Linked DNA regions of Thermosynechococcus vestitus BP-1. The main gene of each other region encodes a partner of the protein of the gene in region 2 in a complex. Links are inferred from orthologs where the notes say so. Each region holds a gene or a part of one and is shown on either strand. Other genes may lie near its edges. A codon is read from its position in the direction of its gene.

Region 1 (4,355 bases), 800 kb from region 2 along the record:
TCAGCACTCTTGGTCAGTGTTCTCTACTTCGGCGGTTGGAGCTTCCCCATTCCCCTAGAAACCATTGCCAATCTCCTCGGGGTGAGTGAAACCAATCCCTTTTTGCAGATTGCCTTTGCAGTGCTGGGCATCACAATGACCCTGATTAAGGCCTACTTCTTCGTCTTTTTGGCGATTCTGCTGCGCTGGACGGTGCCCCGTGTGCGTATTGACCAACTCCTAGACCTTGGCTGGAAATTCCTATTACCAGTGGGTCTAGTGAATTTGCTGCTGACCGCTGGCTTAAAGCTCGCTTTTCCCGTAGCCTTTGGCGGTTAAGAAACTCCCGATTTCTACGAGGTGACACCATGAAATTCCTCAATCAGATTACCAACTATGCCAAGGAGGCAGTGCAGTCTGCTAAGTATATTGGTCAAGGCCTCTCCGTGACCTTCGATCACATGCGGCGGCGGCCGATAACAGTGCAGTATCCCTACGAAAAGCTCATCCCTTCAGAACGGTTCCGGGGACGGATTCACTTTGAGTTTGACAAGTGCATTGCCTGTGAAGTGTGTGTGCGCGTTTGCCCCATTAACCTGCCTGTGGTGGATTGGGTCTTCAATAAAGAGCTCAAGAAGAAAGAACTGAAGCACTACAGCATTGATTTCGGCGTGTGCATCTTCTGTGCCAACTGTGTCGAATACTGTCCCACCAATTGCCTTTCGGTAACAGAAGAATACGAACTGGCCACCTACGATCGCCATGAGCTGAATTACGACAGTGTTGCAATGGGACGCATTCCCTACAAAGTCACCCAAGACCCAATGGTGACTCCAATCCGTGAGTTTGCCTACCTGCCAGCTGGGGTGATGTCTGGCCATGATTTGCCTGCGGGTGCCCAACGGGCGGGAGAGCGTCCCGAGGCGATCGCCAACACTGCTAAATCCTCTGAGAACTAGGAGTTGTTGTTGTGGACTTAGCCACCCTGACCCAAACGATTACCTTCTTTGCCCTTGCTGCTGCAGTCATCATTGCTGCTCTTGGCGTTGTGCTTCTAGACAATGTTGTCTATTCTGCCTTTTTGCTGGGGGGAGTGTTCCTGAGCATCGCTGGGCTGTATATCCTTATGAATGCTGATTTTGTCTCAGCGGCGCAAATTCTCATCTATGTTGGTGCCGTAAACGTTCTCATCCTGTTTGCCATCATGCTCGTCAATAAGCGCGAGACCTATACCCCAGTGCCAGGGCGTTGGCTACGGCAAGGGGGTGCCGCAGTGGTCTCCCTTGGGGTCTTTGCCTTGCTGACAAAAATGATTTTGCAAACCCCTTGGCAACTCAGCTCCGTGCCCCCCACGCCTGACAGCATCACCACCATTGGCCAGCACTTTTTCAGCGATTTCCTCTTGCCCTTTGAGTTGGCCTCGGTCTTACTGCTGATGGCTTTGATTGGGGCAGTGGTTCTTGCACGCCGCGAACTGGTCCTGGAACCGGAACCCATCCTAGGGGAAGAGGTGGTTCCCCCCTTGGAGTTACCGGAACGTCCCCGTGAACCTGTCGCTTTGTCTGAAAAATAGGGAAAGACGATGCAGTTAACCTATGTTTTGATCTTGGCAGCACTGCTGTTTTGTATTGGCATCTATGGTTTGGTTACCAGTCGCAATGCCGTGCGTGTCCTCATGTCCATTGAGTTGCTTCTGAATGCGGTTAACCTCAACCTGATTGGTTTTGCCAACTATCTGGATGGCCAGCAAATCAAGGGGCAAGTCTTTGCAGTATTTGTGATTACTGTGGCAGCCGCTGAAGCCGCCGTGGGTTTAGCGATTATTTTGGCCATCTATCGCAACCGCGACACTGTTGATATGGAGAAATTTAACCTCCTGAAGTGGTAGGCTAGGAGCTGGAACTTGCTTCCCTCAATTGCCGTCTATCTTCAAGAGCCAGTGTCAGCAAAAGGGCAAACCTATGACAGTGCGTCTTGGTAAATCGGTCACCTACCTCTCGTTCATGGCATTGGGGGCAGCCGCTGCAATGTTTGTCACCCACTTGATGCCAGCGTCAACGCCCTTGGTGACCCCCAGCTTGGCACAGTTACCGGCACCGCTGCCAGCGGGAAATGACACTAACTTTATTGCCCGTGCTGTTGAACAGGTGGGGCCTGCCGTGGTGCGGATTGATGCTTCCCGTACGGTGCAGACCCGTGTGCCAGCTATTTTTAATGACCCTTTCTTTCAGGAATTTTTTGGGCCAATGATGCCCCCCCGCAGCCGTGAAGAACGGGGTCTAGGGTCTGGTTTTATCATTAGTAGCGATGGCCTGATCCTGACAAATGCCCACGTGGTAGATGGTGCTAACCGGGTGCGAGTAACCCTCAAAGATGGCCGCACCTTTGAGGGTCAGGTGCTTGGTCAAGACCGTCTGACTGATGTGGCGGTGGTCAAGGTGAATGCGAGCAATTTACCGGTGGTGCGTCTGGGTAATTCTGATCATTTGCGCCCTGGGGAGTGGGCGATCGCCATCGGTAATCCGTTGGGTCTCGATAATACGGTGACCGCAGGCATTATCAGTGCAACCGGACGCTCGAGCGGCGATATTGGTGTGCCTGATAAACGAGTGGGCTTTATTCAAACCGATGCAGCTATTAACCCCGGTAACTCTGGCGGCCCCCTGTTGAACCAGCGGGGAGAGGTGATTGGCATGAATACTGCGATCATTGGCGGTGCCCAGGGCTTGGGATTTGCCATTCCCATCAACACAGCCCAGCGAATTGCCAATCAACTGATTGCCAATGGTCGCGTAGATCACCCCTTCTTGGGTATTCGCATGACCAATCTTACCCCTGAGGTGCAGCAACGCCTCAACACCAACCCCAATAGTCCTGTGCGCGTGGAGGAAAGTTCGGGTGTGTTGATTTTTGAAGTGCTACCCAACTCTCCCGCTGCCCGTGCGGGTCTGCAACCTGGAGATGTGATCCGTCGTATCAATGGCCAAACCATCACTAAAGCAGATCAAGTGCAGCAAATCGTGGAAAGCACAGGCATTGGTCGCACAATGGAACTGGAAGTGCGCCGTCGTGGCCAGACGGTGATCGTGGCTGTCCAGCCGGCTCCCCTCCCAGCCCAGGCCATTCGCTAACGTGCTGACGGCAGTTCTGATCATTCCAACGGGCATTGGGGCTGCCATTGGCGGGTATGCAGGGGATGCGATTCCCGTTGTTCGTGCCTTGGCCCAGGTGTGCGATCGCCTGATTACTCACCCCAACGTTCTGAATGGGGCGATGCTCTATTGGCCACTGCCCAATGTTTGGTATGTCGAGGGCTATGCCCTTGATGAGTTTGCCGTTGGCCATTGGGGATTGCTGCCACCCCGCCCGAATCGTGTTGGTCTGTTGCTAGATGCCGCGATGGAAGCGGATCTCCAACTTCGCCATCGTCAAGCAGCGGCGGCCTGTTCTGCTACCTTGGGTTTAACCATTACTGAACCGGTGATTACCGATGAACCGTTGGGGGTACAGTTACAAACCGCTGCCTCCGGCACAACATGGGGCACTGTGGCGAACCCCGCCAGTTTATTGCGGTCGGCAGAAAAACTGATTCAAGGGGCTCAGGCGGAGGCGATCGCGATCGTGACTCGCTTTCCTGATGATCCAGGTACAGAAGCATTGCACCACTACCGTAGTGGCCAAGGCGTCGATCCCCTGGCAGGGGCAGAAGCAGTCATTAGTCATTTGGTTGTCCAGCACTTTCAAATCCCAGCAGCCCATGCCCCAGCCCTGCAACCATTACCCCTAGAGGAGAGTGTACATCCCCGTGCCCTTGCCGAAGAAATTGGCTATACCTTTTTACCCTCCGTGCTGGTGGGGTTGAGTCGTGCTCCCCGCTATAGCTTCAGTGCCCCGCAAGCCCTGTGGCGACAGGACGTAGATGCAGTGATTGTACCCGCCACTGCACTTGGTGGACGGGGAATCCTGGCTTTTGCTCATCAAGGTATCCCCATCATAACGGTAGCTAACAATACCACAACCCTCAATGTTACAGGTGCCGATTTGGGGATAGAAACAATTCCTTGCCAATCCTATGCTGAGGCTATTGGCGTACTGAGTGCGATGAAGGCGGGAGTCTCTTGGCAAACAGTTGTCACAGCAACCTAAAGTTGCCATTGAGCCTGGCCCTGATGCCGCTCACGGTGTTATCCGCAGCAGAGATGCCGAGAGTGGCGAGGTTATTGGCTGAGCGCACTCACACAGAGGCGGTGCCAAGGCCAGAAGTCATAATAGAGTTAATCACGACGATTGTGCTGTACAAGTTCACGGAGCTGAGTCGGGAGGAGGTGTTGCGGATGCTGGGGTTTACCACTGAGGAATTGAAGCGGACACGGTTT
Region 2 (4,363 bases):
TCTCTGAGGATGATCCCGAAGCCATTGCCTGACCTCAGCAAGGGTTGGTTGGCCCGCGATCGCTCCCCGTTTTGTTGTCACTAGCGCCCCCACCACCGTGGCAAATTCTAAACAGGCAACCTGCCATGCGGGATCACGGTAGGTTTCTGGAGTGCCCTGCAATAATTGGGCAATCCAACCCGCAACAAAGCCATCACCGGCACCAGTGGTATCCACAACTGACATCGAGGGTGGTTGTAATTCCCCTTGATTTTCGTGCCAAAAGTAGCGAATCGCTTGATCCCCGTCAGTAATGACCACCCCATGGTCAGGCGCTCTCCCCCAAAGGGCACGATAAACAACTTGGGGATCACTGTCGGAGAAAAATAATTCTGCTTCTTCCTTGGCAAGTTTCAGGAAATGCGCCTGGGCCAGAAAAGGACAAATGCGCTCAGGAGCAACCCTTGGATCAGACCAAAAGATGGGTCGCCAATTGGCATCAATGAGAATAAGGGTACCTTTTTGCCGCAGTTGGTGCACCAGATGTGCAATGGTGGTGGCGGTGGGTTCACTGGCGAGTCCGAGGGTCCCAGTGACAAAAAATCGTGCCCCAGTCAGTAACAATGGCGAGACCTGCTGGCCACAGAACTGCATATCCGCAAAGACAGAGGTTCCCGCTGGGGCAAACCCGACAAACTGGCGATCGCCCTCCACCAGTTGAACCCGCACTTGCCGCGTTGGCAGCCCAGCTACCCGCTCAACCGCTTCGATATTGACCCCCAAGGCGGCCAATTCGGCACAGGCTCGCTCCCCCAAGGGATCCTCCCCCACAGCCCCTAAAAAGGCCGCACTCACGCCCAACTTCACTAAACCACAGGCAACATTAGCCGGGGCACCCCCGAGAAAACATTGGGGGGGATCCGGGGGAATTTCTAAACAGTCAAAGAGAACTTCGCCAGCACAGAGGACAGTGGGTTGGGACATTGCTAATGATTCGCTATTGGGGAATTTAGTTTTTTCTATTGATCCCTAGCCTAGCGATTGCTAGGGGAGTGTGTCAAAATGGTAGCGATTCCAAGATTGAGGGACACTGCAACTGTGTTTGTTCTCAGTGGTTACGAGTATTTTCTCGGCTTTTTGATTATTTGTAGTCTGGTACCGGTACTGGCCTTGGCTGCTTCTGCCCTATTACGCCCCAAATCGGGGCGGATGATCCGCCTGACGACCTACGAATCGGGGATGGAACCCATTGGTGGCGCCTGGATTCAGTTTAATGTGCGCTACTACATGTTTGCCCTCGTCTTTGTCATTTTTGATGTGGAGACGGTCTTTTTGTATCCCTGGGCAGTGGCCTTCCATCAGTTGGGATTGCTGGCCTTCATTGAAGCCTTGATTTTCATTGCCATTCTGGTCGTGGCTCTGGTCTATGCATGGCGCAAACGTGCCCTTGAATGGTCCTGAGTGAGTCGATAGCCGTTTAAGTTGGAGCAGCGAACATGAGTGACACCCCGGAAGCCCCCATTGTTGAAGCTGGCCCTGTCGGCCGCCTCCTACAGTCTCAAAACCTGAGTGTGGAATCCCTTGGTAGGGATGCCTCTGGCGTAGAAATGATCAAAGTCGATCGCGATCGCCTGCTGGCGGTGTGCCAGACCCTCTATGCCGATGGCTTTAACTATTTGCGGTGTCAAGCCGCCTATGATTCGGGCCCCGGCCAAGACTTGGTGAGTACTTACCACCTGATCAAACTCAGTGATAATGCCGATCGTCCCCCAGAGGTACGCATTAAAGTCTTTGTGCCGCGGGATGATCCCCGTGTGCCTTCGGTCTATTGGATTTGGAAAACAGCCGACTGGCAAGAGCGGGAGTCCTACGATATGTTTGGCATTGTCTATGAGGGGCACCCAAACCTGAAGCGCATCCTCATGCCGGAGGATTGGGTGGGTTGGCCCTTGCGCAAAGACTACATCACCCCTGACTTTTACGAATTGCAGGAAGCCTACTAAGCCCCCTTGGTTCCCCCTGATGCTGCCTACTGGTATAGCTGGTCACAAGTACCCGGCCTGGGTCCGGTGTTACTCAAGCGCCTCTGGGAACACTTTGGGGATTTGAAAACGGCTTGGCAAGCGCCCATAGCAGCTATTGGACAGGTAGAGGGGATTGGTCCTAAACTCCAAGGGGCGATCGCCCACTATCGGAAGCAGTGCCAACCCCTCACTCTCTACGAACACCACTGCCAGCTCAATCCCGACCATTGGGTACTGAGTGATCCCCGTTATCCACCGCTGCTGCGGGAAATTCCTGATCCACCACCCTTGCTTTACTATGGTGGCAACCGTATTTTAGAAATTCTCCGTCAACCCACACCAACCGTTGCCATTGTCGGTACCCGTGATCCCTCAGAATATGCCGAACGGTGGGCGCACAAGCTGGGGTATGCTCTGGCTCAGGCTGGCTTGACTGTCGTTTCGGGAATGGCTGCAGGCATTGACGGTGCAGCCCATCGTGGCTGCTTAGAGGCTGGCGGTGCCACCCTGGCGGTCTTGGGGACAGGGGTGGATATGATCTACCCGCAGGAAAATCGTCCCCTTTATTACCAGATCCATGAACGCGGCGGATTCTTGAGCGAGTACCCCAGGGGCGTGGGTGCCGATCGCTCCCAATTTCCTCGCCGCAACCGCATCATTGCCGGCCTGTGTCGGGCGGTGATTATTGCGGAGGCTCCCTACAAATCCGGTGCTCTGATTACGGCTCGCTATGCTGCTGAGTATGGTCGCGATGTCTATGTGCTGCCGGGGCATCTGGATAACCACCGTGCCAAGGGTGCCCTTAGTTTAGTGAATCAGGGGGCACACCTTATCTTGGGAGAAGAAGCTCTCCTTGAACAATTATTAGGGCATACACCCCCCCTTGATCCGACACCATTCTCAGCCCCATCCCCAACGCTATCGCTCCCGCAGCAACAGATTTTGGAGGCGATTCAGCAACTGAGTCAAGGCAGCCAGAGTGTTGCCTTCGACGACATTGTGCAGCGAGTCTGCTTGGACACGGGCGTTGTCATGGCGGAATTAATCCACCTAGAGCTGATGGGCTACGTAGAGCAGCAGCCAGGGAATCGCTATCGCAAAACTGGCTGTTAAAACATTTCATAAAACATTTCACTTGTCACTTGGAGGCTGAAATGACCAACTCCCAGAACCTACAACATCCTCGCGAAGCTCAAGATCGGTTAGTCCTCGAGCGTCTACAGCAAGAGGGCATCAGTGATTACAACTTGGCGGAATTGGGGCGATTGCTGATTCGCTACGACGGCTTCCCCGGCGCCGAGACAAATAAGAAATTAATGGCCGAGCTGCTCGAAAAATGGCAACTTACGCAGGAAGAACTCTTTGAACGTACCCGTGCCATCCACGCTCGCGGCGGCGTTTACAAGGTGGGCAGCAATAAACAGGAGGATTGGACTTAGATTGCTTTGCCGTAGAGGCGATCAAGGGTGCGAAAGTCCTTTTCGACTTCTTGCCAAAGCTGACGGTTATCCGGGTCTACTTTTAGAGCTCGGTGCAGGTATTCCCGTGCCGCTTGGGGTTGGCGATCGCGAATGAGTTGCCGCGCCCAGCACTGATAGGTAACGGCTTGCCACTGCCTTACTTCTGCATCCTGGGGCAGTCGACTGGCCAAGCCTTCCACAAGGGAGATGGCACGTTGATAGCAGCGATATTTGAGGAATTCCTGAAGTTGGCGGTAGCTGGCGTGTTTCAGTTCAATGTCAAAGGCAGAGGGCGGTGGCGGTGTTTGTGGCGGGGGAGTTTGCGGTTCTGATGGGATGGGGGTAGGGCGAAAGGTGGGCAGCACCTGCACTAGTTTTTCATAGGCCTGTTGGAGGAGAATAAACTTCTCATGGGCCGTGCGATCGCCGGGGTTGACATCGGGATGGTAGCGTCGTGCGAGCCGTCGATAGGCGGATTTAACTTGGGCTAAGGACGCTCCCTGTGACAGCTCCAGAATGCGATAGCACTCCTCTAGATTCATTCCGCAGGGCACAACATGACATCTGCTTTGCATTGTCGGATGTTCACTTTAGTTCTGCAACCAATGTCCTACGCTGGAATCAAGTCAAACATGCGAAGTAGCCCCAAGGTGCAGTCGGCGCATATTTTAGGAACGCGGATTGATGTCACCACCTACAGCAAAGCCTGTGATCTCATGGCTGAATGGATTGGTCAAGGCCAGGGGGGCTATGTGGTGGCGGCCAATGTCCATGTGGTCATGACGGGGGTGTGGCGATCGCCCTTCCAGCGGGTGGTCAATGGTGCCCAACTGGTGACTTCTGACGGCATGCCTTTGGTGTGGGGCCTACGGCTCTTGGGTTTTCCGGAGGCAGAGCGGG
Region 3 (4,573 bases), 810 kb from region 2 along the record:
TTGTTTTGGCGGTGGTAGTCAAAGGTCAGCGTTTCTGCCACTCGCTTGCCTTCGTCATAGCAGGAACGGATACCAATGGGGTTGACATTCCCCCAGTAGGACTCAGGTTGGGGATGCACCAACGGGTCACCATAGACTTCCGAAGTTGAGGCCAGGAGAAATCGTGCCTTCACGCGTTTGGCCAACCCCAGCATGTGAAGGGTACCCATAACATTGGTTTTAATGGTTTTGACGGGGTTGTACTGGTAGTGAACCGGCGAGGCGGGGCAGGCCAAGTGATAAATTTGATCCACCTCAAGGCGAATTGGATCGGTGACATCATGGCGGATGAGTTCAAAGTTAGGATGACCTATCCAGCGCAAAATGTTGCGCTTTGTACCAGTGAAGTAGTTGTCTAGGCAAATGACCTCATGACCCGCTTCCATCAGCCGATCCACTAGATGGGAACCAATAAACCCAGCGCCGCCTGTAACCAGAATACGCATTGTGTTATCTAAAAAATTATGAGTGACGTTCTGTCTTTGCCTTAGATTAGCATGAGTTTATCAGAGGCCAGCAATGTCTGATTCTGGTCCGCTTCTAGTGCGCGATCGCTCCCCCTGGCAGTGACCTGTACCCGCCGGCGCTAGCCCCCAAGGACAGCAGGCCCAACCCCTAGAGAACACCCTACAAAACATCATGAACATCATTGAAGGGCTGATCCATGCTCCTAGGGATCAATAGGGCTAGGGAGATTGCATTACCGCCATTGATGCTGGCCAGCAGCAGTATTCAGTGGAAATCCTCTTTGTACAACGATTGACAAGGGCTGCCCCCTACCCTGTCAATTTCTGGCACCCGTGATTGACTCCTCAGTGATACCATTCGCTGACAACAGAAACCGCAACAGTCTAGCGTTGTTATTGAGGTTAGTTGTTTGAGGGAATGTCCCACGCGGATTATCCGTATCATTGGCAACCGCCGAATCAGAGGAAGTTTTTGTAGATTTAACCGGTATTTGGCCAATTCCCCTAGCCCAAGCCAAACTTGAGAGCACGTCCACGCACACTGGTATTCACCCGCCCTTGGCTAAACACAACCTCACCATTGACAAAGGTGTAAACTGGCCACCCCGTCAATGACCAGCCCTCAAAGGGACTCCAGCCACACTTGGTGAGAAGTTCCTCACGGCGCACTGGGCGATAGGTGTGCAAATCCACCAGCACCAGATCCGCATCGTAACCGGGGGCAATTTTCCCTTTGTTGGGAATTTCATAGGCGGCAGCAACCGCAGTGGACATCCAACGCACCACTTGGGGCACAGTACAGCGGCCTGCCATCGCTTGGGTCAGCATCAGCGGCAAGGAGGTTTCTACCCCCGGCATACCAGAGGGGCTTTGGGGATAGGGCTGCGCCTTTTCCTCTAGGGTGTGGGGGGCATGATCGGTGGCAATAAAGTCAATCACCCCATCCAATAGTCCTTGCCAGAGCTTTTTATTATCTACTGCTGTGCGCAGGGGTGGGTTCATTTGCGCAAGGGAACCGATTTTGGCGTAAGCCTCTGTGGTTAGTAGCAGGTGTTGGGGGGTGACTTCTACTGTGATCCAAGGACGCTTGTGCTCGCGCAGAAAGTCCACTTCAATCCCTGTGGAAAGATGGAGAATGTGCAGGCGGCGTTCGTATTTACGGGAGAGGGTCACTGCTAACTGGGTGGCGTTGAGGGCAGCAATCTCATCTTGAATTTGCGAGTGTATGGCCACATCGGTAATGCCCGCAAATTGTTCGCGGCGGGCACGGATGCGACCCTGATCTTCGGCATGGACAGCAATGAGGCGCTTGCCCTCACTAAAGATACGGTCTAAAATTGGCTCCTCATCCACCAAGAGGGGTCCGTGCATTGACCCCATGAAAATCTTGATGCCACAGACGGGGTGGACGGTGTTGAGAACGGCCAGGTTATCCTTGGTGGCGCCAATAAAAAAACCATAATTAACGACACATTTGGCAGCAGCACGAGCCAGTTTGTTCTCTAGGCTAGCCTGATCAATGGTCAGGGGACGGGTATTGGGCATCTCCAAAAAGCTGGTGACCCCCCCCTTGGCACAGGCACAACTGGCGGTGAATAAATCCTCTTTGTGCTCTAAGCCCGGTTCGCGAAAATGCACCTGCGGATCAATCACCCCCGGCAGTAGGGTTAAGCCTGTTGCATCAATCACGGTATCGCTGGGGTTCACAGTGACAGTCTCTGCCACTTCTGCAATGCGATCGCCCTCAAGGCGCACCTGTTGCTGTCGCAGTTCTCCCTCTGGGGTACAAATCACTGCATTTTGGATCGCGATCGCCACCCTGTGCTCCTTAAAAATTGGCCCTCTCGCTTTATCCTACTGACATCTAAGAGCCAAAGAGACAAGATATAAACTATAAATATCTATAATACCTGTGGTGATAAAAATTTGCCCCAGATCTATCTTCCCAACGGAAATAAAACCCTTATACTGTAGAGCGTGTCTGTAGGTGGGGCGCGATCGAATCGCTATGGAATCTGGTATTGACTTACAGGGGCAGTTTATTAGTGCGTTGCAATCCCTTGGCCTCTCCCATGATCTGGCCAAGCTACTATGGCTACCCCTGCCAATGTTAATGATGCTAATTGTGGCTACGGTGGGCGTCCTGGTGGCCGTTTGGCTAGAACGGAAAATTTCTGCTGCTGTGCAACAGCGGATTGGTCCTGAATACATTGGCCCATTGGGAATTTTGGCACCCTTGGCCGACGGCCTAAAACTGATCTTTAAGGAAGATGTTCTCCCCGCAAATAGCGATCGCTGGCTGTTTACCCTTGGTCCAGCAGTGGTCGTGATTCCCGTCTTTTTGTCTTACATCATTGTCCCCTTTGGCCAAAACCTACTGATCTCGAACTTGGCAATGGGGGTCTTCCTCTGGATTGCCCTGTCAAGTATTGCACCCATTGGCCTGCTGATGGCGGGCTATGCCTCCAACAACAAATACTCCCTGCTGGGGGGACTGCGGGCAGCGGCCCAATCCATTAGCTATGAAATTCCCCTTGCCTTGGCAGTGTTGGCAGTGGCCATGATGTCCAATGGCTTGGGCACGGTGGAAATTGTTGAGCAGCAGTCGCAATACGGCATCCTCAGTTGGAATGTCTGGCGGCAGCCCATCGGCTTTTTGGTCTTTTGGATTGCCGCTCTGGCAGAGTGTGAGCGCCTCCCCTTTGACCTGCCGGAAGCCGAGGAAGAACTCGTGGCTGGCTACCAAACGGAGTACGCTGGCATGAAATTTGCCCTCTTTTACCTGGGTGCCTACGTTAACCTTGTGCTTTCAGCACTCTTGGTCAGTGTTCTCTACTTCGGCGGTTGGAGCTTCCCCATTCCCCTAGAAACCATTGCCAATCTCCTCGGGGTGAGTGAAACCAATCCCTTTTTGCAGATTGCCTTTGCAGTGCTGGGCATCACAATGACCCTGATTAAGGCCTACTTCTTCGTCTTTTTGGCGATTCTGCTGCGCTGGACGGTGCCCCGTGTGCGTATTGACCAACTCCTAGACCTTGGCTGGAAATTCCTATTACCAGTGGGTCTAGTGAATTTGCTGCTGACCGCTGGCTTAAAGCTCGCTTTTCCCGTAGCCTTTGGCGGTTAAGAAACTCCCGATTTCTACGAGGTGACACCATGAAATTCCTCAATCAGATTACCAACTATGCCAAGGAGGCAGTGCAGTCTGCTAAGTATATTGGTCAAGGCCTCTCCGTGACCTTCGATCACATGCGGCGGCGGCCGATAACAGTGCAGTATCCCTACGAAAAGCTCATCCCTTCAGAACGGTTCCGGGGACGGATTCACTTTGAGTTTGACAAGTGCATTGCCTGTGAAGTGTGTGTGCGCGTTTGCCCCATTAACCTGCCTGTGGTGGATTGGGTCTTCAATAAAGAGCTCAAGAAGAAAGAACTGAAGCACTACAGCATTGATTTCGGCGTGTGCATCTTCTGTGCCAACTGTGTCGAATACTGTCCCACCAATTGCCTTTCGGTAACAGAAGAATACGAACTGGCCACCTACGATCGCCATGAGCTGAATTACGACAGTGTTGCAATGGGACGCATTCCCTACAAAGTCACCCAAGACCCAATGGTGACTCCAATCCGTGAGTTTGCCTACCTGCCAGCTGGGGTGATGTCTGGCCATGATTTGCCTGCGGGTGCCCAACGGGCGGGAGAGCGTCCCGAGGCGATCGCCAACACTGCTAAATCCTCTGAGAACTAGGAGTTGTTGTTGTGGACTTAGCCACCCTGACCCAAACGATTACCTTCTTTGCCCTTGCTGCTGCAGTCATCATTGCTGCTCTTGGCGTTGTGCTTCTAGACAATGTTGTCTATTCTGCCTTTTTGCTGGGGGGAGTGTTCCTGAGCATCGCTGGGCTGTATATCCTTATGAATGCTGATTTTGTCTCAGCGGCGCAAATTCTCATCTATGTTGGTGCCGTAAACGTTCTCATCCTGTTTGCCATCATGCTCGTCAATAAGCGCGAGACCTATACCCCAGTGCCAGGGCGTTGGCTACGGCAAGGGGGTGCCGCAGTGGTC
Region 4 (4,566 bases), 150 kb from region 2 along the record:
AAAATAGGTTTTGGCCACTTGTCCCATCGTGTAGGAGGAAAAGCCCGCTATCCCCGCCTGGGTCATCGCCACCGATAAATAAGGGCCAAGGGCAATGCCACCGCTCATTGGCGTCGCCAATCCTAAAAGTCCCTTGAGGGAACTCAGTCCCAAATTAACGGCAAATTCCCCTAAACTAATGCTGCCCATGGCAAGGGCAATCGTTTGGAGCAGTTCTTTGGCCCCTGCTTCTGTGAGTTCAATGTCGTAGAGGCGCGAGAGCAGTTGAATCGTCGTCAAGTCAATGACCGCACTGCTGACCATATCGAGAACGGTGACTGGGTTGAGGGCGATCGCCAGCGCCTTAGCAACAGCCCCTTTCCAAATCAGTTGGTTGGCCTCCTGATCCCGCAGTTCCAGCTTGTAGCGGGCCAATTCTTCACTCACTCGATTGGCAAAGAGCATTGAATTGAGAGCAATCAGAGCTTTCCCTTCCCGCCCTAGGACCTCCAAGATTTTCCGTTTGAGGGATTCCACTTGGGGAGGACCGACCGTCATTTTCACCTGTACCCGTCCTTGGCTATCCCGCTGCACCTGGGGCACAAGGGGTGCTGCCGCCACCATGACAATTTCTTCGGGGGAGAGGAGTTCCTTGACGCGCTCATCGCGGATTTTGGCATAGATGGCCGCGCGATCGGCCTCTGGATACTGATCCACCTTGTTAAAGACCAGAATCATTGGCTTGCCGGCTTGCCGCAACTCGCTAAGGGCTTGGTATTCAAGACGGGTCAAGTCCCCGGCAATGACAAAGAGGATCAAATCCGCTTGGGCAGCCACCTGCCGTGCCAGTTGCTCGCGGGCGGCACCATTGACTTCATCTAACCCCGGTGTATCAATCAGGCGAATGGGATTGCCCCGCTGGGCCTCAGAGATTTGCCAAAGGGCACTGGCTTCCTCTTGGGTAACGCCATGAATGGGTCCAGTGGCAAAGTAGGGTTCCCCGAGCAGCGCATTGAGCAGGGAGGACTTTCCCCGCCCCACCATGCCAAAGACAGCAATTTGCACCACCCCATGGTGGAGCTTGTCGAGCATGGCTTCGAGGTCGGCGATCGCCCGCCGGAGGGAGGCTTTTCCGGTGCCCGTGGCTTTGCACTCCCACAGCAATTTTTCCAGAGCAGTCTTGGCTGCTTCATAGCTAAGGGCGCTTTGGTAGTCCTCAAGGTCATCAATGGTCCCTTGAAGCTCCGTCAGGAGAGAATGCGCGGGCGATCGCTCTATCACAGACGCAATACTGACATTACAAAGACGTTACAGATATTTGCCTTTTATTCTAAGGCCGAGGACGGGACTGGTGCGATTTGAACGCACGGCCTAGCGCTTAGGAGGCGCTCGCTCTATCCGACTGAGCTACAGCCCCAAAGGGATACCTTCTATCCTAGCGAGTTTCGATCGCCCCTAGGCTGCTGTCGTTACTGTTGCCCCCTGAGCTAAAGCGTCAATTTCCTGAAACAGGCGCTCTAGGGGAGCATTGGGTTCTAAAAACGAGAAGAGATGCTTGTAGTGGAGCTTGCCTTCCTGGTCAATGAGAAACTGGGCCGGCAACGGTGCCCCCAAGGCTTGACCCGTGCGGTATTTGCGAAAGACTTGGCAACTGGGGTCATAGAGCAGGGGCATCTTTAGGGCCATATCCGCCTTGACCTTCTCACTTTGCTGGGCATCGGTACTGGTGACCACGAGAACAGCCACGCCCTTGCCTTGAAAGGTTTCATGGTTTTCATTCAAGGTCTTGAGATAGGGGTAGCACAGCGGGCAGTATTGATGCGCTGTGAAGATACGGGTAAACACCAACAGGAGTGGCTGCTTTTTCCACTCATTTGAAAGGCGAACGCGGTCACTTAGCCCGACACCAGGTAGCGCCACGTCTGGAACCAGCGCCCCCCGCTTCAGTTCATTTTGGGGGGGCAGTGGCCAGGCATTTTGCCAAAACCGCTCATTAAAGAGGCCACTGAAGTTGGTGGAGGTCAGGAACGGTAATTGAACAGCCATAGCTTCCTCGCCGGTGGCTTGACAGGTGCCTAGCGATCGACGGATCCCATAATCACATCGATACTGCCAAGGATAGCAACAATATCGGCCACTTTCATCCCCTTCAGCAATTGGGGCAGCACTTGCAGGTTATTGAAATCCGGTGGACGAATCTTCCAGCGCCAAGGGAAGACGTTGTCATCTCCAATGAGATAAATGCCCAGCTCCCCTTTGCCCGATTCAACCCGCACATAGTGCTCCCCCTTAGGAATTTTGAAGGTGGGAGACAGCTTCTTGCCAATGTACTGATAGTCAAAGCCGTTCCACTCTGATTTGGCACCCTCAAGCATCCGTTTAGCTTCTAGGTTTTCGTAGGGGCCACCGGGCAGGCCATCCAAGGCCTGGCGAATGATCTTCACCGATTCGCGCATTTCCTGAATACGGACAATGTAGCGAGCAAGGCAATCGCCTTCAGTGGCCACAGGGACATCCCAGTCAAAATCGTCATAGCACTCGTAGTGGTCCACCTTGCGCAGATCCCACTTCACACCAGATGCCCGCAGCATCGGCCCCGATAGCCCCCAGTTAATGGCCTCCTCACGGCTAATTTTGCCCACCCCTTGTAGACGACGCACAAAGATGGGGTTGTTGGTGATCAGGCGCTCGTACTCATCAACTTTGGGTAGGAAGTAGTCGCAAAAGTCACGGCATTTCGTTACCCAGCCATAGGTGAGGTCGGCGGCCACTCCCCCGATGCGGAAGTAGTTGTTGTTGATGAAGCGCATCCCTGTGGCGGCTTCAAAGAGATCGTAGATGTACTCCCGCTCGCGAAAGATATAGAAAAAGGGCGTCTGGGCACCCACGTCCGCCAAGAAGGGGCCTAACCACAGGAGGTGATTGGCAATGCGGTTCAACTCCAGCATGATCACGCGGATATAGCTGGCGCGTTTGGGCACAGGAATCCCCGCCAATTTTTCTGGCGCATTAACGGTGACCGCTTCGTTAAACATTCCTGCGGCATAGTCCCAACGACTGACGTAGGGAATGAACATGATGTTAGTGCGGTTTTCGGCAATTTTCTCCATACCGCGATGGAGGTAGCCAATCACCGGCTCGCAGTCAATCACATCTTCGCCATCAAGGGTCACCATTAATCGCAACACCCCGTGCATTGAGGGATGGTGCGGCCCCATGTTGATGACCATGGGTTCAGTGCGAGTCTCTATCTTGGGCATAGATGGCAGTTCCGCTAGAGGGTTGGAGGCTTACTGTTGATATGCTACACAGGTTTTCAGCGCTTGCCAATTCAAATTTGCTTATGGCTTAGATAATGGTGCCGTCGGGAATCACGGCATTTTTGATGATGACAACCACACCGCTGCGAATATAGAATCCCTGATCCTCTCGATTGGATTCTTCAACGTTATCTTTGTTGATGATTTTGACATCGCGGCCAATGCAGGCATTTTTATCCACAATTGCCCGGCGAATGACACTGTTGGCCCCAATGCCGATGGGGATTTTATGTTGCAGCCGTAGCTGGCTGCGCTGAGCTGAGTCTTGGTAGTAGTCTGCCCCCATCAGCAGGGAGTGATCAATGACACAGCCGGATTCCACCCGCGATCGCACGCCCAAGACCGAGCGGTGAACTTGGCATTCCTTGAGGATACAGCCCTCACTAATGATGGACTCCGTGATGGTGGAACTGAGAATCTTACTGGGGGGCAAATAGCGGGGACGGGTATAGATGGGGGCGTTTTCATCGTAGAAGCTAAAGGGCGGCTGCGGCTGTTGGGTGAGGGCAAGGTTGGCTTCGTAGAAGGAGCCAATGGTGCCAATATCTTCCCAATAGCCATTGAAAAGATAGGTTTGGACAAGGTGGGAACGGGCTGCAGCGGGGATGATTTCTTTGCCAAAGTCCGTGGCATCGGCCATCTGCTGCAAAAGGTCAATGAGGACTTGCCGCTTGAAGACATAAATCCCCATCGAGGCAATGTAGGGTTTGCGATGGGCTTCCTCGATGGTTAGGCCATAGCGGGTTGTGTCCACTCGCATATCCCGGAGGGCATCCCCGGTGGGCTTCTCGCGAAAGTCAGTTACTCGCCCCGTACCATCCACCTTAAGGAGGCCAAAACCAGAGGCGGCCTTTTCCTCCACCGGCAGAACGGAAAGGGTAACATCGGCGCCGGTGTCGCGGTGGCGTTGGACAAACAGGCGATAGTCCATGCGGTAGAGGTGATCTCCTGAAAGAATCAGGTATTCATCCACATCCCAGTCCGCCAACAGCCACAGGTATTGACGTACCGCATCAGCCGTGCCCTGAAACCAGTTGGGATTTTCGGGGGTTTGTTGGGCGGCCAAAACTTCGACAAAGCCGCCCGTCAGGCCGGGAAAGGTGTAGGTACGGGCAATGTGACGATTGAGGGAGGCCGAGTTGAATTGGGTAAGGACGTAAATGTTATGGATTTCGGAGTTGATGCAATTGCTCACCGGAATATCAATGAGGCGATATTTTCCAGCAAGGGGAACCGCAGGCTTAGCGCGACGCTTGGTCAAGGGATA

What was found.
Region 1: the proteins of ndhC (region 2) and TLL_RS03415 are in contact, whole or in part, in a cryo-EM structure (PDB 7NYH), measured with the Escherichia coli proteins. The link is inferred for Thermosynechococcus vestitus BP-1 from one-to-one orthologs.
Region 3: the proteins of ndhC (region 2) and nuoH are in contact, whole or in part, in a cryo-EM structure (PDB 6KHJ), measured with the Thermosynechococcus vestitus proteins. Residues at the interface, in WP_126986108.1 of Thermosynechococcus vestitus: Gly6 (codon at 1,093), Tyr7 (codon at 1,096), Glu8 (codon at 1,099), Tyr9 (codon at 1,102), Phe10 (codon at 1,105), Gly12 (codon at 1,111), Phe13 (codon at 1,114), Leu14 (codon at 1,117), Ile16 (codon at 1,123), Cys17 (codon at 1,126), Ser18 (codon at 1,129), Pro21 (codon at 1,138), Ala24 (codon at 1,147), Leu25 (codon at 1,150), Ala27 (codon at 1,156), Ser28 (codon at 1,159), Leu31 (codon at 1,168), Arg32 (codon at 1,171), Pro33 (codon at 1,174), Ser35 (codon at 1,180), Arg40 (codon at 1,195), Leu41 (codon at 1,198), Thr42 (codon at 1,201), Thr43 (codon at 1,204), Tyr44 (codon at 1,207), Glu45 (codon at 1,210), Ile51 (codon at 1,228), Gly53 (codon at 1,234), Ala54 (codon at 1,237), Trp55 (codon at 1,240); in WP_126985484.1 of Thermosynechococcus vestitus: Gln8 (codon at 2,536), Lys26 (codon at 2,590), Trp29 (codon at 2,599), Leu30 (codon at 2,602), Pro33 (codon at 2,611), Met34 (codon at 2,614), Met37 (codon at 2,623), Leu38 (codon at 2,626), Leu83 (codon at 2,761), Ile84 (codon at 2,764), Phe85 (codon at 2,767), Lys86 (codon at 2,770), Glu87 (codon at 2,773), Asp88 (codon at 2,776), Val89 (codon at 2,779), Leu90 (codon at 2,782), Pro91 (codon at 2,785), Ala92 (codon at 2,788), Thr100 (codon at 2,812), Ala104 (codon at 2,824), Val107 (codon at 2,833), Ile108 (codon at 2,836), Phe111 (codon at 2,845), Leu112 (codon at 2,848), Tyr114 (codon at 2,854), Ile115 (codon at 2,857), Ile125 (codon at 2,887), Ser126 (codon at 2,890), Leu128 (codon at 2,896), Phe133 (codon at 2,911).
Region 4: the proteins of ndhC (region 2) and TLL_RS06525 are in contact, whole or in part, in a cryo-EM structure (PDB 6ZJN), measured with the Thermus thermophilus proteins. The link is inferred for Thermosynechococcus vestitus BP-1 from one-to-one orthologs. Residues at the interface, in WP_096411116.1 of Thermus thermophilus: Glu45, Ser46, Asn48, Pro50, Ala51, Gly52, Glu53; in WP_223903221.1 of Thermus thermophilus: Met26, Thr27, Asn29, Gly31, Pro32, His34.

Annotation. Positions count from the first base shown.
Region 1 is NC_004113.1:686,213-690,567, forward strand. Bases 1-2,750 are described here. They hold TLL_RS03415 (NADH-quinone oxidoreductase subunit J), read left to right. Parts: upstream 1-949; coding sequence 950-1,552; downstream 1,553-2,750. Other genes in these bases: nuoH (NADH-quinone oxidoreductase subunit NuoH), read left to right, coding at 1-318; ndhI (NAD(P)H-quinone oxidoreductase subunit I), read left to right, coding at 348-938; nuoK (NADH-quinone oxidoreductase subunit NuoK), read left to right, coding at 1,562-1,867; TLL_RS03425 (HhoA/HhoB/HtrA family serine endopeptidase), read left to right, coding at 1,941-2,750. Also shown: more of TLL_RS03425, read left to right, coding at 2,751-3,110; TLL_RS03430 (DUF3326 domain-containing protein), read left to right, coding at 3,112-4,125; TLL_RS03435 (DUF4351 domain-containing protein), read left to right, coding at 4,149-4,355. UniProt on the Escherichia coli protein: NDH-1 shuttles electrons from NADH, via FMN and iron-sulfur (Fe-S) centers, to quinones in the respiratory chain. The immediate electron acceptor for the enzyme in this species is believed to be ubiquinone.
Region 2 is NC_004113.1:1,490,340-1,494,702, forward strand. What follows is about bases 1-2,758. They hold ndhC (photosynthetic/respiratory NAD(P)H-quinone oxidoreductase subunit C), read left to right. Parts: upstream 1-1,077; coding sequence 1,078-1,440; downstream 1,441-2,758. Other genes in these bases: TLL_RS07235 (hypothetical protein), read left to right, coding at 1-32; TLL_RS07240 (carbohydrate kinase family protein), read right to left, coding at 1-963; TLL_RS07250 (NAD(P)H-quinone oxidoreductase subunit J), read left to right, coding at 1,476-1,982; dprA (DNA-processing protein DprA), read left to right, coding at 1,989-2,758. Outside these bases: more of dprA, read left to right, coding at 2,759-3,116; TLL_RS07260 (DUF3288 family protein), read left to right, coding at 3,158-3,442; TLL_RS07265 (J domain-containing protein), read right to left, coding at 3,439-4,005; TLL_RS07270 (WecB/TagA/CpsF family glycosyltransferase), read left to right, coding at 4,096-4,363. UniProt on the Escherichia coli protein: NDH-1 shuttles electrons from NADH, via FMN and iron-sulfur (Fe-S) centers, to quinones in the respiratory chain. The immediate electron acceptor for the enzyme in this species is believed to be ubiquinone.
Region 3 is NC_004113.1:682,898-687,470, forward strand. What follows is about bases 1,606-4,573. They hold nuoH (NADH-quinone oxidoreductase subunit NuoH), read left to right. Parts: upstream 1,606-2,514; coding sequence 2,515-3,633; downstream 3,634-4,573. Other genes in these bases: TLL_RS03400 (dihydroorotase), read right to left, coding at 1,606-2,324; ndhI (NAD(P)H-quinone oxidoreductase subunit I), read left to right, coding at 3,663-4,253; TLL_RS03415 (NADH-quinone oxidoreductase subunit J), read left to right, coding at 4,265-4,573. In the rest of the region: TLL_RS03395 (UDP-glucuronic acid decarboxylase family protein), read right to left, coding at 1-485; more of TLL_RS03400, read right to left, coding at 1,011-1,605. UniProt on the Escherichia coli protein: NDH-1 shuttles electrons from NADH, via FMN and iron-sulfur (Fe-S) centers, to quinones in the respiratory chain. The immediate electron acceptor for the enzyme in this species is believed to be ubiquinone.
Region 4 is NC_004113.1:1,337,751-1,342,316, reverse strand. Bases 1,148-4,108 are described here. They hold TLL_RS06525 (NAD(P)H-quinone oxidoreductase subunit H), read right to left. Parts: upstream 3,240-4,108; coding sequence 2,055-3,239; downstream 1,148-2,054. Other genes in these bases: TLL_RS06520 (glucose-1-phosphate adenylyltransferase), read right to left, coding at 3,328-4,108; TLL_RS06530 (peroxiredoxin-like family protein), read right to left, coding at 1,435-2,025; TLL_RS06540 (DUF697 domain-containing protein), read right to left, coding at 1,148-1,260. In the rest of the region: more of TLL_RS06540, read right to left, coding at 1-1,147; more of TLL_RS06520, read right to left, coding at 4,109-4,566.